3 linked regions of the Ancylobacter polymorphus genome follow. The protein of the gene in region 1 interacts with the protein of each later gene in a pairwise test. Links are inferred from orthologs where the notes say so. Each region holds a gene or a part of one and is shown on either strand. Other genes may lie near its edges.

Evidence for each region. The genes of interacting proteins can lie anywhere in the genome.
Region 2: the proteins of K9D25_RS13700 (region 1) and K9D25_RS02665 interact in binary tests that used the Escherichia coli proteins (3 or more experiments, as listed by UniProt). The link is inferred for Ancylobacter polymorphus from one-to-one orthologs.
Region 3: the proteins of K9D25_RS13700 (region 1) and K9D25_RS15245 interact in binary tests that used the Escherichia coli proteins (3 or more experiments, as listed by UniProt). The link is inferred for Ancylobacter polymorphus from one-to-one orthologs.

What each region holds. Positions count from the first base shown.
Region 1 is NZ_CP083239.1:2,907,870-2,912,971, reverse strand. The notes cover bases 2,194-5,102. They hold K9D25_RS13700 (P-II family nitrogen regulator), read left to right. Parts: upstream 2,194-3,433; coding sequence 3,434-3,772; downstream 3,773-5,102. Other genes in these bases: glnA (type I glutamate--ammonia ligase), read left to right, coding at 3,905-5,102; K9D25_RS13705 (NAD(P)H-hydrate dehydratase), read right to left, coding at 2,194-3,092. Also shown: tig (trigger factor), read right to left, coding at 1-909; more of K9D25_RS13705, read right to left, coding at 1,605-2,193. UniProt on the Escherichia coli protein: P-II indirectly controls the transcription of the glutamine synthetase gene (glnA). P-II prevents NR-II-catalyzed conversion of NR-I to NR-I-phosphate, the transcriptional activator of GlnA. When P-II is uridylylated to P-II-UMP, these events are reversed.
Region 2 is NZ_CP083239.1:576,551-582,215, reverse strand. What follows is about bases 1-3,302. They hold K9D25_RS02665 ([protein-PII] uridylyltransferase), read right to left. Parts: upstream 2,994-3,302; coding sequence 201-2,993; downstream 1-200. Other genes in these bases: K9D25_RS02670 (MFS transporter), read left to right, coding at 1-167. Also shown: K9D25_RS02660 (PRC-barrel domain-containing protein), read right to left, coding at 3,306-3,899; K9D25_RS02655 (hypothetical protein), read right to left, coding at 4,030-4,467; K9D25_RS02650 (sensor histidine kinase), read right to left, coding at 4,695-5,665.
Region 3 is NZ_CP083239.1:3,230,529-3,235,890, reverse strand. The notes cover bases 1-2,999. They hold K9D25_RS15245 (two-component system sensor histidine kinase NtrB), read right to left. Parts: upstream 2,066-2,999; coding sequence 935-2,065; downstream 1-934. Other genes in these bases: dusB (tRNA dihydrouridine synthase DusB), read right to left, coding at 2,062-2,999; ntrC (nitrogen regulation protein NR(I)), read right to left, coding at 1-926. In the rest of the region: more of dusB, read right to left, coding at 3,000-3,093; K9D25_RS15235 (bifunctional 2-C-methyl-D-erythritol 4-phosphate cytidylyltransferase/2-C-methyl-D-erythritol 2,4-cyclodiphosphate synthase), read left to right, coding at 3,292-4,458; K9D25_RS15230 (CinA family protein), read left to right, coding at 4,469-4,975; K9D25_RS15225 (glycosyltransferase), read left to right, coding at 5,052-5,362.

The sequences.
Region 1 (5,102 bases):
GCCGTCCAGCGCGTCGAGCAGGCGGCGCTTGGCCTTGTTGCGGCTCTGCGCGTTGTGCTCCTGGGCGATGCGGCTCTTCACCTGCTCCTTAAGCGCGGCGAGGCTGTCCATGCCCAGCGTCTTGGCGAACTCGTCGCCGATTTCCATCTCGGTCGGGGCTTCGATCATCTTCGCCGTCACCTCGAAGGAGGCTTCCTTGCCGGCGAGGTGAGCGGCCTGATAGGCCTCGGGGAAGGTGACGGTGACGGTGCGGGTCTCGTCTTCCTTGATGCCGACCAGCTGCTCCTCGAAGCCGGGGATGAAGCTGTTGGAGCCGAGCACCAGCGGCACGTCCTCGCCCGCGCCGCCCTCGAACTTCTCGCCGTCGATCGAGCCGACGAAGGAGATGGTGACGCGGTCGCCGTTCTCGGCCGTGCCTTCGGGCTTGGCGGCATAGGGGCGGTTGGCGTCGGCGATGCGCTTGACGGTCTCCTCGACCTCCTCGTCGGAGACGGCGAGCACCGGCTTGTCCAGCGTGATCGACTTGAAGTCGCCGAGCGTGATCGCCGGCAGCACTTCGAGGTTCACGGTGAAGGACAGGTCGGCCTTGCCCTCGATGACCTCGTTCACCTGCTCCTGGTCCTGCGGCAGCTCCACCTTGGGCTGCATGGCCAGCTTGAAGCCGTTATCCTCGATGATCTTGGTGTTGGCCTCGTTCACCGCCTGGTCGATGACCTCGGCGAGCACGGACTTGCCATACATGCGCTTGAGATGCGCGACCGGCACCTTGCCGGGGCGGAAGCCGTTGAGGCGGACCTTGTCCTTGAGTTCGCTGAGGCGCGCATTGGCCTTGGCGTCAAGTTCGGAGGCCGGCAGCACCACGCGATATTCGCGCTTCAGACCTTCGGCGAGGAGTTCGGTGACCTGCATTTTAATCGGCCTTCGTCTAGTTTGCCGCGTGCGCGGGCTCTCGAATGTCGGTGTGCGTGGCCGCGTGATCGCCGACGGCCGCGCTCGGTGCAAATGGGTCGGAAGGCGGCACCGGACAAGGGTAAGGCACTGGTGCGGGCGGAGGGACTCGAACCCCCACGACTCTCGCCACTGGAACCTAAATCCTCGGCTGACTTACGCCACTTCCAACAATTTCAAGGGGTTCCATCCGCCACAGGTGGCGCGGTGTGGTACACTCACCGGGTCGTCGTCGCCCGGCAGGCGGATCGCAACGTTTGCTGCTCATCCCACCACACCTTGCAAAACTCCATGCGCCCGGTAAGGCGGTCCACCTTGATGAGACCCCCTAACGTCGCGCTCTCATAGTAGCTGTATCGAAGCTGCGCAAGGGCAGGTACTACCCAGAGGACCAGTGCCACCCCAAGGGCTGCAAGGCTCAGGCGGCCGATTTGGGAACCCACCCAAGTCCCTAGCCGCGCCAAGGTCGTCTGCTGGGCCGCTATGCGGCGGCGGGCATCCTCCTCGAACGTTGACATCGCGGGCTCCGCAGCGCTACCAGCGGCCGTTATAGGGCCCCCTTGGCGGAATTGGTAGACGCGACGGATTTAGGTTCCGTTCTCGTGAGAGGTGCCGGTTCGAGTCCGGTGGGGGGCACCAACTCGATCGTACCGAAGCTACACAGCCCCCAGCCGGCCGAAGAGGCGGCGATAAACCGGGCGCAGCGCGTCGATCAGATCGTCGGCCACCAGCCCGGGCCCGGCCTCGCGCGCGGCCTCGCCGTGGAGCCACACCGCGGCGCTCGCCGCCTCGAAAGGCGGCATGCCCTGCGCCAGCAGCCCGCCGACGATTCCCGCCAGCACGTCCCCCGCCCCGGCGGTCGCGAGCCAGGGCGGCGCATTGGCGGCGATGCTAGCGCGCCCGTCCGGGCTCGCCACCACCGTGTCCGGCCCCTTGAGCAGCAGCGTCGCCCCAAGGCGCGCGGCGCCGGCCCGCGCCCGCTCCAGCCGCGAGGGCGCCTCCAGCACCTGCGGGCAGCGCTCGAAAATCCGCGCGAACTCACCGTCATGCGGGGTCGCCACGGCCGCCGGCGCACCCGCCAGCGCCCGCGCCAGCGCGTCCGCCTCGCCCTTGAAGGAGGTGAGGAGATCGGCGTCGATGACCAGACGCCGGCCGCCGCACACTGCGAGCTTGGCGCGGGCCGCCTCCCCGACGCCCAGCCCGGGGCCAAGCACCAGCGTCGTCAGGCGCGGATCGGCGAGCAGATGCGCCAGCCCGGCCGCGTCCTCCACCGGCCGTACCATGATGGCGGAGAGATTCGCCGCGTGGATCGGCAGCGCCTCGGCCGGGCACGCCACCGTCACCAGCCCGGCCCCGGCCCGCAGCGCCGCGCGAGCGGAAAGCCGCGTCGCCCCGGTCGCCTGCGCCGGGCCGGAAACGGCCACGAGATGACCGCGCGAATATTTATGCCCCTCCGGCGCCGGCACCGGGAAATGGCCGGCCCACAGCTCCGGCACATTGGCGAAGGCGCGGGGCGCGAGGACGTCAAGCGCGGCGGGGAGGATGCCGATATCCGCGACGCTCACCTCCCCCGCATGCAGGCGCCCCGGCAGCAGCACATGGCCGGGCTTGGCGCGGAAGAAGGTGACGCTCCAGCGCGCCTCGATCGCCGCCCCGCGCACCGCCCCGGTCGCGCCGTCAATGCCGGAGGGCAGGTCCACCGCCAGTACCGGCAGTCCGGCGGCGTTCACCCGCTCCACCAGCGCCCGCGCCGCGCCGTCGAGATCGCGCGCTAGCCCGGCGCCGAACAGCGCGTCGATGACGAGATCGGCGCCGATGAGGTCCACCGTCTCCGCCGGCGCGACCGGCCCTTCCCAGCGCGCCGCCATGAGCGCGGCATCGCCGCGCAAGGCCTCCCGCTCGCCCAGCAGAGCGAGACGCACCCGGTAGCCGGCCGCCGCCAGGAGCCGCGCGGCGACGAATCCGTCCCCGCCATTATTGCCCGGCCCGCACAGCACCAGCACAAGCCCGCCGGCCGCCGTCACCCGCGCAGCGAAGGCTGCGACAGCGTGTCCCGCCCGTTCCATGAGCACCGCGCCGGGAACGCCGGCGGCGATAGTGAAGGCATCGGCGCGGGCCATTTCGGCGGGGGTGAGAAGCTGCATCGGTCCTGGGTCCTGCGCGGGCGGCGGCGTCGGCTTTAGCTTAGCGGAAACCGCGTCGGCCGGGGCAAGAGCACGACAGCCGCAACAATCGGCGGCAAATGCCTAGCTTTAGCGCAGCCCCTAGGCCGCCGGCCTCGCGGCTTTTGCCTACTTTGCCGGCATATCGCTCATAACTTCATCATTCCCGGAAATCGAAGCTGTTTGGCCGGTGCGGTAGCGGCATGCGATGATGCGCTATTAACGGTTTCCGGCGACACTAGGGTGCTTGGCATGGGTTCTGCTTCTTCGCGACCCGACTCGGCCGGGCGTCGCGGATCGACGAGTCAGGGAGACGAGGTCAGATGAAGAAGATTGAGGCCATCATTAAGCCCTTCAAGCTCGACGAGGTGAAGGAGGCGCTGCAGGAGATCGGCCTGCAGGGCATCACCGTCACGGAAGCCAAGGGCTTCGGCCGGCAGAAGGGACACACGGAACTCTATCGGGGCGCCGAATACGTCGTCGATTTCCTGCCGAAGGTGAAGATCGAGATCGTGGTCGCCGACGAGACGGTGGAAACGGCGATCGACGCTATCCGCCGCGCCGCCCAGACCGGCCGCATCGGCGACGGCAAGATCTTCGTTTCCAACATCGAAGAAGCCATTCGCATTCGTACCGGTGAGTCGGGCGTCGACGCCATCTGACAGCCAGCGTAGTATGGTGGCGCATATGAGCGCGCCGCATCCCCACGGATGCGGCGCGTATCGTCGTTGACCATCCGCTTGGGATCCATCTGCCCTGCAAAAGACGGCAGTATCAGAAGAGGTACGAACAATATGACGACGGCCAAGGATGTAATGAAGCTGATAAAGGACAACGACGTGAAATACGTCGACCTGCGCTTCACCGATCCCCGCGGCAAGTGGCAGCATGTGACCTTCGATATCTCGATGGTCGACGAAGATTTCTTCGCCGAAGGTCAGGCATTCGACGGTTCCTCCATTGCGGGCTGGAAGGCCATCAACGAATCGGACATGCATCTGCAGCCCGATCTCGACTCCGTCAGCATCGACCCGTTCTTCGCCGAAACCACGCTCGTCGTGGTCTGCGACGTGCTGGAGCCGACCACCGGCGAGCCCTATTCGCGCGACCCGCGCGGCATCGCCAAGAAGGCCGAGGCCTATCTCAAGTCCACCGGCATCGGCGACACCATCTATATCGGCCCCGAGGCCGAATTCTTCATCTTCGACGACGTGCGCTTCACCGCCGACCCCTACAACACCGGCTTCAAGCTCGATTCGGTGGAACTGCCGACCAATGGCGGCACCGAATATGAAGGCGGCAATCTCGGCCACCGCGTGCGCACCAAGGGCGGCTATTTCCCGGTGCCGCCGGTCGACAGCTGCCAGGACCTGCGCGGCGAGATGCTCGCGGCCATGGCCCGCATGGGCGCCAAGGTCGAAAAGCACCATCACGAGGTCGCTTCCGCCCAGCATGAGCTGGGTCTGAAGTTCGACACGCTGGTGACGATGGCCGACCAGCTGCAGGTCTACAAGTACTGCATCCACCAGGTCGCCAATGTCTATGGCAAGACGGCCACCTTCATGCCGAAGCCAATCTTCGGCGACAACGGCTCGGGCATGCATGTGCACCAGTCGATCTGGAAGGACGGCAAGCCGATGTTTGCCGGCAACAAATATGCCGACCTCAGCCAGGAATGCCTGTGGTACATTGGCGGCATCATCAAGCACGCCAAGGCGCTGAACGCCTTCACCAACCCGCTGACCAACTCCTACAAGCGGCTGGTCCCGGGCTATGAGGCGCCCGTGCTGCTCGCCTATTCCGCGCGCAACCGCTCGGCCTCCTGCCGCATCCCCTACACCACCTCGGCCAAGGCCAAGCGCGTCGAGACCCGCTTCCCGGACCCCGGCGCGAACCCCTATCTCGCCTTCGCCGCGCTTGTCATGGCCGGCCTCGACGGCATCCTCAACAAGATCGATCCGGGTCCGGCCATGGACAAGGACCTCTATGATC
Region 2 (5,665 bases), 2.3 Mb from region 1 along the record:
TCTTCTATGGGCTGGTGTTCGGCCTTGGCGGGCTGGCGGCGGCGGCGCTGGGCGTGTTCGCCGACCGCTACGGCATCGACGCGGTGTATCAGGCCTGCGCCTTCCTGCCCGCCTTCGGCCTGCTGGCCTTTCTCCTGCCGAGCCTGCGCGGCGCGCGGGTGTCCTGACCCCGCGCGCCCGGCACATACCGTAGCGCCGCCTCAGGCGGCGTTGGCCTCGTCATCGGCGTCCAGCACCTGCAACAGCGCGCGGCGGATGGCGGAATGGCGCGCCGCGCCCATGATCTTCGCCCCCATCAGATCGGTGACGTAGAACACGTCCACCGCCCGCTCGCCAAAGGTGGCGATGTGCGCCGAGGCGATGTTGAGGTTGAGCCGCGACAGCGTCTGGGTCAGGCCGTAGAGCAGGCCCGGCCGGTCGAGCCCGGACACTTCGATCACGGTGTGGCGGTTCGACCAGGAATTGTTGAGCGTGACCTCGGGCTCCACGGTGAAGGCGCGCGGCCGCCGCGGGATGCGGCGGGCGACCACTTCCGGCAGCCGGATCTCGCCGGCCAGCGACTTCTCGATGGCGGAGGCGATGCGATCGGCGCGGCGCATCTCGTCCTCGTCCTGCTCGAAGGCGCGGGTGAGCGAAATGGTGTCGAGCGCCCGCCCGTCCGTGGTGGTGCTGATCTGCGCGTCGACAATGTGCGCCCCGGCGCTGGCGCAGGCGCCGGCGATCACCGCCAGTAGCTTGGGGTGATCGGGCGCGAAGACGGTGAGCTCGGTGATGCCGCGCGTGGGATCGGTGATGGCGCGGGTGGCGAGCGCCTTGCCCTGCGCCTCGGTCTCGCGGATGAAGCGGGCATGCTCCATCTGGTGCTGGCGGTCGGTCTGCAGCCAGTAGGTGGGGTAGTGGCGGCCCATATAGGCGTCGAGGTCGGCCGCGTCCCACTCGGCGAGGGCGCCGCGCAGTTCCGCCTGGGCGCGGGCGACGCGCTGGTTGCGGTTGCTCTCGGAGAAGCCGCCGGTGATGACCGGCTCGGTCTCGTGATAGAGCGTGCGCAGAAGCTGCGACTTCCAGTTGTTCCACACGCCCGGCCCCACGGCGCGGATATCGGCGGTGGTGAGGATGAGCAGCAGCTTCATCCGCTCCAGATTCTGCACCACGCTTGCGAAATTCTCGATCGTCTTGCGGTCGGAGAGGTCGCGCGATTGGGCGATGGTGGACATGGTGAGGTGCTGTTCGATCAACCAGGCCACCGTGTCGGTATCCACCGGGCTGAGGCCGAAACGCGGGCACAGGCGGCGGGCGACGCGGGCGCCGGCGATGGAATGGTCCTCCGGCCGGCCCTTGGCGATGTCGTGCAGCAGCACCGCGATATAGAGCAGCTGCCGGTTCTTGATCGTCGGCATCAGCTCATTGGCGAGGCCGTAATCGGGCCGGTCGCCGCGCTCGATGCGCGAGAGCGCGCCGATGGAGCGGATGAGGTGCTCGTCCACCGTGTAGGAATGATACATGTTGAACTGCATCATCGCGACGATGCGGCCGAATTCCGGGATGAAGCGGCCGAGCACGCCGGTCTCGTTCATCCGCCGCAAGACGATTTCCGGGCTTTCCTTCGAGGTGAGGATCTCGACGAACAGCCGGTTGGCTTCCGGGTTCTCGCGCAGATTGTGGTCGATGAGCTTGAGCGAGCGCGTGGCGAGGCGCATCGCGTCGGGGTGGAAGTTCAGCCCGTGCTTGCCGGCGAGATGGAAGATGCGGATGAGGTTGAGCGGGTCGCGGCCGAAGGCGCTGGAATCGGCGACATTGATGCGGTCATTGTCGACGATGAAATCGGCGCTTTCCTTCAGCGTGCGCCGGCCGGAGCGGCGCAGCCGCGCGATCATCCGGTCGAGCCGCGGCACCGGCTTGTCGTGGCGCTCTTCCAGCGCGGCGGAGACGATGGCGGTGAGGTCGCCGACATCCTTGGCCACGAGGAAATAGTGCTTCATGAAGCGCTCCACATCCTTCAGGCCGGGATGGGAGACATAGCCGAGCCGCTCGGCCATTTCGCGCTGCAGGTCGAAGGAGAGGCGCTCCTCCGGCTTGCCGGCGAGGAAATGCAGGTGGCAGCGCACGGACCAGAGGAAATTCTCGCAGCGGCGGAAGATCTTGGCTTCCTCAGGCGTGAACACGCCCTTGGCCACGAGTTCGCGCGTCTCGTGCACGCGGTAGACATATTTCGCGATCCAGAACAGCGTGTGCAGATCGCGCAGGCCGCCCTTGCCGTCCTTCACATTCGGCTCGACGACATAGCGCGACTGGCCGGCGCGCTTCAGCCGCTCCTCGCGCTCGCCGAGCTTGGCGGCGACGAATTCCGCCGCCGTGCCCTGCACCACCTCCTTGTCGAAGCGGGCGGTCAGCTCCTCGAACAGCGTCTTCTCGCCGATGAGCAGCCGCGCTTCGAGCAGCGCGGTGCGGATGGTCATGTCGCCGCGCGCCTGGCGGATGCACTCATCGACCGAGCGGGTAGAGTGGCCGACCTTGAGCCCCATGTCCCACAGCACGTAGAGAATGGCCTCGGCGACGCTCTCGCCCCAGGCGGTCTGCTTGTAGGGCAGCAGGAAAAGGATGTCTGTGTCCGAGCCCGGCGCCATCAGGCCGCGGCCATAGCCGCCGACGGCGACAATCGCCATGCGCTCGGAGGTGGAGGGATTGTCCGAGGGATAGAGCGTCTTTACCGCCAGCTCGTGCACCAGGGCGATGATCTCGTCCTGCAGGCGCGAGAGCCGCTCGGCGCAGCGACGGCCGGAGCCTTCCACCATCAGCCAGCGCTCGGCGACCTTGTGGCCGTGCTGATAGGCGGCCTTGAGGCGTCGCGCCATCTGCGTGCGCAATTCGATCTCGCGGCCGGACTTGCTGGTGCCGAGCACCTCGCGCGCCAGCGCGGCGAGTTCGACGCGCATGGCGTCGATGTCGAACAGTTCCTTGAAGGGATGGTCGGGGCGGCGGCGGGGTTCGGTCATGGCGGGGTCCGGCTGGTCGGATATCCGCTTTACCCGATCCGCCGGCCGCCGTCATCGTGCGCTGCCGCGCGGGAAGGCCGGCGCAGCCACACGACATGTCCGCACGAGGGCGGACATGGTTCCAAAAACGAGACATGCCCGCCGCGAGGGCGGGCAAGGCTCTCAAACGAGACATGCCCGCCGCGAGGGCGGGCAAGGCTCTCAAACGAGACATGCCCGCCACGAGGGCGGGCATGTCCATCCTGACGGCACGGCAGACGCCGGCGGTCGCTACATGAGGGCCGCGGGCGCGGCCGAACCGTGAGGCGTGGATCAGTTGGTCGTGGTGGTGGTCGCACCCGTGCTCGGGGTTTCCGAACGGGCCTGCTCCAGGCTCTTGAACTCGGGAGCCGCGTTCAGCTCTTCCTTGGTCATCGAGACCACGACCTTCTCGCCATTGTCGGTGGGGGTGGCGGTCAGCGAGTCGAAGGACACTGCGACCGGCTTGGCGCCGATGCCGAGGAAGCCGCCGACATCGATCACCACGGCGATGATCTCGCCTTCGCGCTCGACGATCACGTCGCTGATTGAGCCGAGCTTCTCGTCATTGGCGGTCACCACCTCGGTGCCCATCAGGTCGGAGCCGAGCCACTGGCCCGCGCTCTGGGCGCTGATGAATTTCGGCGTCGCCGGGGTCGCAGTCGCCGAGGCGGCCGGAGCGGCGCTGTCGGTCGAGCCGGCCGTGCCGGGGGTCGGGGTGGTCGCCGGCATTTCGGAGGCCGGGGCCTGCGGGTTGCCGGCATCCGGCTGAACCGGGCTGGCGGCCGGCGGCGTGGTGGTCTCAGGCGCCGGGCTCTGGGCGAAGGCGACCGCGGGGGCGAGCGCCAGGGCAGCGGCGGCGGTGAGTGTCGCGAGCTTGCTGGTCATCGTCTTCTCCGTGTTCGATAATTTCGAAAATCGGACCGATCGTTCGATCCTCTGTTGTAGAAACGAAATAGAACCGGATGAGTTCCCCAACGTAGCGACTTTTCGAAGGTGGTATTTATTTAGGAAAATCTCAACTACGACCGACGAGCGAAGCGTCGGCGACGCAAACCGTCAATTCTTCGGTCGATAGACTTGATTTCGTCACGCCCAGCGCGGAAAGGCAGCCCTTGGGGGTGCGGGTGGCGCGGCTCGGGGCCAGCGGCGCGGGCTCCGGCTGGCTGTTGACGATGACGGGCGCGGGGGCCGTGGCCGGAACCGGCGCCGTCGCGGCGGGGGTCGGCTGCGGCATCGCGTCGAGACGTGCGCCCTTGCCGGCACGATTGACGAGATGCGCCTGCCGGGCACCCAACTCCGGCCCGAAGGCGTCGATGGCGATCGCCTGGGGCGCGGTGCGGGTGAGCGAGCCGGTGGCGAGGGCGCCGGCGGTGAGCGGCACCATGAAGGCGACGCCGGTGATGGCGCCGAGAAGATAGGCGGAGCCTTTGAAAACGCTGTCGGTGCCCCTCATCACTGTTCCCCTTCCCTCCGGCATCCGCAGACAGCCATGCCCGGTCGCGCGACGTGCATCACGTCGCCGCCGCAGTGTTCCGCAGACGATGTTTCGCTGAAATCGGTCCGGCGATTCGTCGCCGGGATCGCAGGGTTAACGCGCGTAAACCGTAACGCGTTCCCGTTCAGGATCACGTTTTCGTGCGCGGCCTGTGCAGTGGGAGGAGGAGAAAACGCCCGGCGCGGTCAGCGCTCGGGCGTCAAATGGCTCTCGGGCACGCTCACCGTGCAGATGAGTCCGGAGGGGGCGAAGTTGAGTTCCACCTTGCCGTCGAGCGCGCGGGCGAGGTTGCGCTCGATCACCAGCGAGCCGAAGCCGCGTCCTTCCGGCTTGGAGACGACGGGGCCGCCGCGCTCCCGCCAGGAGAGCTCGAAGCCCCCGCCGGCCTCCGGCGTGCGCCGGGCCCAGAGGATGTCGACATGGCCGCTCGGCACGGACAGCGCGCCATATTTGGCGGCGTTGGTCGACAGTTCGTGGATGGCGAGGCCGATATTCTGCGCCGCTTCCGGCTTCAGGAACAGGCTCGGCCCCTCGATGGTGAACTGGCTGTTCTCGCGATCGAGGTGATGGCCGAGCTGCGAGCGCACCATGTCGTTCAGCGAGGCGCCGTACCAGCTCTCCTGCACCAGAAGGTCGTGCGACTTGGAGAGGGCCTGCAGGCGGGCGCTGAAAATCTCGACGAAATTGTCGATCGAGCCGGCATGGCGGGCGGTCTGCCGCGCCATGGCCTGGATCACCGCCAGCAGGTTTTTCGAGCGGTGGGTGAGTTCGCGCATCAACAGGCGCAGATGCTGCTCATTCTCCTTGCGCTCGGTGACATCGACGGCGGCGCCGGTGAGGCCCACCGTGGTGCCGGCGAGATCGCGCAGCGGGTCGATATGAATGTCGTACCAGCATTTGCGCCCGCCTTCCTCGATCTCGATCTCGCCCTTGCGCGAGGCGGAGGAGGCGAGGGCGTCGCGCTTGAGCAGGGTCAGCGCCTGCGCCTGCGCCTCGCCGAGCAGATCGGCATCGCTGGAGCCGAGCACCTGCTCCACGGGGAAGCCGAACAGCGGCTTGCTGACCGAGGTGTAGCGGAGCTCGCGGTCCTGGGTGAAGATGGCGACATTGGAGCCGCGCAGCGCCATCTCGTAGCGCTGAAGGGCCGTTGCGAGCT
Region 3 (5,362 bases), 330 kb from region 1 along the record:
AGACGCAGCGGCACGACATTGAGGCGGAAGAACAAATCCTCGCGGAACAGACCCTGCTGGATGAGGATGCGCAGGTCCTTGTTGGTGGCGGCGACGATGCGCACATCGGTCTTGATGGCGGTGCGCCCGCCGACCGTGGTGTATTCGCCCTGCTGCAGCACGCGCAGCAGCCGCGTCTGCGCCTCCATCGGCATGTCGCCGATCTCGTCGAGGAACAGCGTGCCGCCTTCCGCCTGCTCGAAACGGCCGGCCGAGCGCGCATTGGCGCCGGTGAACGCCCCCTTCTCATGGCCGAACAGCTCGGATTCGATGAGGTCGCGCGGAATTGCCGCCATGTTGATGGCGACGAACGGCCCGTTGCGGCGCTTGCCGTAATCATGCAGCGCGCGGGCGACCAGCTCCTTGCCGGTGCCGCTCTCGCCCGCAATCATCACGGTGAGATCGGTCTGCATCAGCCGCGCCAGCACGCGGTAAATATCCTGCATCGCCGGCGAGCGGCCGACGAGCGGAATGTTGTCGGCGTCCTCGCCCAGACCTTTGAGCGCGTTCTCCGGCTTCTTCGGCTCGGACAGGGCGCGGCCGACGATGGAGATCAGCTCCTTCAGGTCGAAGGGCTTGGGCAGATATTCATAGGCGCCCTTCTCCGAGGCGCGGATCGCCGTCATGAAGGTGTTCTGCGCGCTCATGACGATGACCGGCAGATCGGGGCGCACCTTCTTGATGCGCGGCAACAGGTCAAACGCGTTCTCGTCCGGCATCACCACATCGGTGATGACGAGGTCGCCGTCGCCCTGGCTGACCCAGCGCCAGAGCGTCGCCGCGTTGCCGCAGGAGCGCACCTCATAGCCCGCCCGCGACAGCGCCTGATTGAGCACGGTGCGGATGGCAGCGTCGTCATCGGCAACCAGGATACTTCCCGTCGGCATGGCGGTTCTCAACTCTTCTCGTCACCGCGGCTGGCGCGGTACATGGGCATGAGGACACGGAAGGTGGTGCGGCGCGGCTGGCTGTCGCATTCGATGATGCCGCCATGGTCGCCGACGATCTTCGCCACCAGCGCGAGGCCGAGGCCGGTGCCGGTCGGCTTGGTGGTGACGAAGGGATCGAAGAGGTGCGGCATCAGGTCTTCCGGCACGCCGGGACCGTTATCGCGCACGCAGAATTCCAGCGGCAGGCTCACCCGCGCCGGGGCGCCGGGCATCATCAGCCGCACTCCGGGGCGGAAGGCGGTGGTAAGCTGGATCTCACCATCGGGCGAATCGCCAATGGCTTCGGCGGCGTTCTTCACCAGATTGAGGAACACCTGAATCAGCTGGTCGCGATTGGCCAATACCGGGGGCAGCGAGGGGTCGTATTCCTCGACGAAGCGGATGTGGCGGGCGAAGCCGGTGGTCGCCAGCGTGCGCACATGTTCCAGCACCGCGTGGATATTGACCGGCTCGCGTTCGATCGGCCGCTCGTCGGAGAACACCTCCATGCGGTCGACCAGCTTGACGATGCGGTCGGCCTCGTCGGTGATCAGCCGGGTCAGCGAGCGGTCGTCGTCGCTGGCCGAGAGTTCGAGCAGCTGCGCTGCACCGCGAATACCCGAGAGCGGGTTCTTGATCTCATGCGCCAGCATCGAGGCCAGCGCCGTCACCGAGCGGGCGGCGCCGCGATGGGTGAGCTGCCGGTCCATCTTGTCGGCGATGGTGCGCTCCTGCAGCATGATGACGACATGGCCCGCCACCTCCGACAGGGGCGCGACATGAATGTCGACGATGCGCTCGCCGCCATTGCGCGGCGTGCCGAGATCGACCCGATACTCGTTCACCGCCGCGCCGCGCGTGCGCACCTGCTCCACCAGCGACAGGATCGGGCTGCCAAAGGGCACGAATTCCTGAAGCCTGTGCCGCACCAGAACCGCCAGCGACGCCTCGAAGAAGGCTTCAGCCGCCACATTGGCGTCCACCAGCCGGTTGTCTTCCGCAACCGTGATCACCGGATGCGGGAGCGCATTCACGACGGCTTCCGCGGTCGCGCTGCCCGCGCGCGGGCCAGGCCGTTGCGAGGAAACCGAACTCATGCAGCTTCTCTCCATCCAATGTCGTCATAGGCGTCGCGGAGTCCGGTGACGACACGCGCCGGATCCTCGAGGGTGAGAAGGCGCTGGCGCCAGCCGGTCGCCATTTCCGGCGGACGGCCGGCACTGGCGACCGCTGCGGCGAGCGACCAGCCGATATGCTTGCGGGCGCAGCGCATGCCGAGTTCGCGCCCGTAATGCGACAGCCAGCCCTCATAAAGCTCGACCAGCACGTCGCGCTGTTCGGCCAGCGGCGGGTCCGCCGGGACGAGGCCGTTGCGCAAAAAGGCGGCGACCTGGCCGGGAAACCAGGGACGCCCCTGTGCGCCACGGCCGATCATCACCCCATCGGCACCGGAGGCGGCGAGCATGGCAGTCGCGTCCTCCACCGCCACGAGATCGCCATTGGCGAGCACCGGGATCGAGACAGCCTCCTTGACCGCGCGGATCGCCGCCCAGTCGGCGCGGCCAGTGTAGAACTGGCAGCGCGTGCGCCCGTGAATGGTGATCATCTTGACGCCGAGCGCTTCCGCACGGCGGGCGAGTTCCGGAGCGACCGTCGCCGCGTCGTCCCAGCCGAGGCGGGTCTTCAGTGTCACCGGCACGTCCACCGCCTCGACCACGGCGGCGATGAGCCGGGTCGCGAGATCGAGGTCGCGCAGCAGCGCCGATCCGGCGAGCCCGGTGGTGACGCGCTTGGCCGGGCAGCCCATGTTGATGTCGATGAGCGCAGCGCCGGCGGCTTCGGCGAGGCAGGCGGCGCGGGCCAGCGATTCGGGCTCGTTGCCGGCCAACTGGACCGCGTGGACCGCCACCCCTGCCCCTTCGGCTCGCAGCACCGTCTCCTCATGTCCGGTTTCAAAGGCGCCGGCGGCGACCATTTCGGACACGGCGAGCGAGGCGCCATAGCGCAAGGCCATGCGCCGCATCGGCGCATCGGTAATGCCGGCCATGGGCGCGAGCACCACCGCCCCCGGCAACGCGACGCGGCCGATGTGAAGATTGCCGACGGGAGAAGAATAAGGGGTCAAGCGGCGATCACTCGATGCACATTAAATAAGCCCGACCAGCGGTGCCTAGATAATAGCCATGCTGAGCGTGTCATCAACCCATGCGAAGGGCGTAAGCCAAATCTTTTGCAATGAGACGCCGCTTTTGCGCTAAACGAGCCGGCAGGGCAAGTCTGGGCTGCGGCGGCGGCAGTCAGCAAAGGGGCGGAAACCGAGGCGATGCGGACGGACGTGATCGTGGTGGCGGCAGGCAGCGGCCTGCGGGCGGGCGAGGGGCGGCCCAAGCAGTATCGCCCGCTCGGCGGTGTGCCTGTACTTCGCCACACGCTGATGGCCTTTCTCGGCCAGCCCGGTGTCCGCCATGTCCTGCCGGTGATTTCGCCGGAACATGCCGCCTTGTGCGCCAGCGCCCTCGCCGGCCTCGACGGCGTGCTGCCGCCGGTGGCGGGCGGCGCGACGCGGCAGGCCTCGGTGCGCGCGGGGCTCGACGCGCTGGCGCAGGACCCGCCCGACCTCGTGCTGATCCACGATGCGGCGCGGCCTTTCGTCTCGCCCCGGCTGGTGGCGCAGGCGATCGCCACCGCCGCTGCGGAGGGCGCCGCCGTCCCAGCCCTGCCGGTGGTCGACACGCTGAAAGCGCTTGCCGCGGACGGCTTCCTGACGACCGGCCCGGATCGGAGTGCCGTGCGCGGCGTCCAGACCCCGCAGGCGTTCCGCTATGACCTCATCCGCGCCGCGCATCGCGCGCAGGCGGGCGCGGACGACCTGACCGACGATGCCGCCGTGGCCGAGGCCGCCGGCCACCGCGTCGCCGCCTTCCCCGGCGACCCCGCCAATTTCAAACTCACCACGCGGGAGGATTTCGTGACCGCCGAACGCCATCTGCTGGCCGAACTCGCCGATGTCCGCACCGCGACCGGCTTCGACGTGCATGCCTTCGGGCCCGGCGACCATGTGATGCTGGGCGGCGTGCGCATTCCCCACGAATTCGCCCTCGCCGGCCACTCCGACGCCGATGTGGTGCTGCATGCCCTCACCGATGCGCTGCTCGGCACCATCGGCAGCGGGGATATCGGCCATCATTTCCCGCCCTCCGACCCGCAATGGAAGGGCGCGGCCTCGGACCAGTTCCTCGCCCATGCCGCCGCTCTCGTGCGCGCCGCCGGCGGGCGTATCGCCCATCTCGACGCCACCGTGATCTGCGAGGCGCCGAAGATTGGCCCGCACCGCGAGGCGATGCGCGCGCGGATCGCGGCCATCGTTGACATTTCCGTGGCGCGCGTCAGCGTGAAGGCGACGACCAGCGAGCGGCTTGGCTTCACCGGGCGCCGCGAGGGCATCGCTGCGCTGGCCGCCGCGACGGTGCGCCTGCCCTGGATCGACTGAGGAGACGGCCATGGATGACGCGGAGCGAGCCAGCGAATTAGAAGCGATCCGGGTGCTCGACCTGTGCCGGGCGCGCGGACTGACCGTCGCCACCGCCGAATCCTGCACCGGCGGCCTCGTCGCCGCCGCCCTCACCGCGATCGCCGGCTCCTCGGACGTGGTGGACCGCGGCGTCGTCACCTATTCCAACGCCGCCAAGCGGGAGATGCTTGGCGTCTCCGCCGCGACGCTGGAGGCCCATGGCGCGGTGAGCGAAGAGACCGCGCGCGAAATGGTCAGCGGCCTTCTGCGGGTCGCCGGCACCTCGCTCGGCGTCTCCGTCACCGGCATTGCCGGCCCTGGCGGCGGTTCGGACGCCAAGCCGGTCGGCCTCGTGCATTTCGCCGCCGGCACCGTTGAGGGCAAGGTGATCACCCGGCGCGAGGTCTTTGCCGGACAGGACCGGGCCGGCGTCCGGCGCCTCGCCACCCTCACGGCCCTCGCGATGCTGGCGGAACTCACTGGCACGCGGGACTGAGGGAAGCTTCAGTTAAGGCTTGTAATGCCGGTCGAGAGAGCCGACGTAGCGTCGAGGTAACAGGTTAAAGGCGTCAATGCGGCTGGCGATTGTCTCGCATATCCCGGTCTATCCGACGACGGCCGGCAACCGGGCGCGCGTGCTTGGGCTGGTGCAGGCGCTGTTGGGCCTCGGCCATGAGGTGATCTTCATCCAGATCCCCAGCGGGCCCTACGACGCCGCCGAAAGCGTCGCCCGCCACGAAGAGCTGGTCGGCCGCGGCAACTACTATGACCTCACCCGGCTATCCGCGCCCGCCCGCCTCGCCAAATGGCTGAAGGTGTTTCCGGTCCGGGCGCTGTCGCGCGTCTCGAAGGCCCTGGGAATCTACACATCCTGGCGGCACTG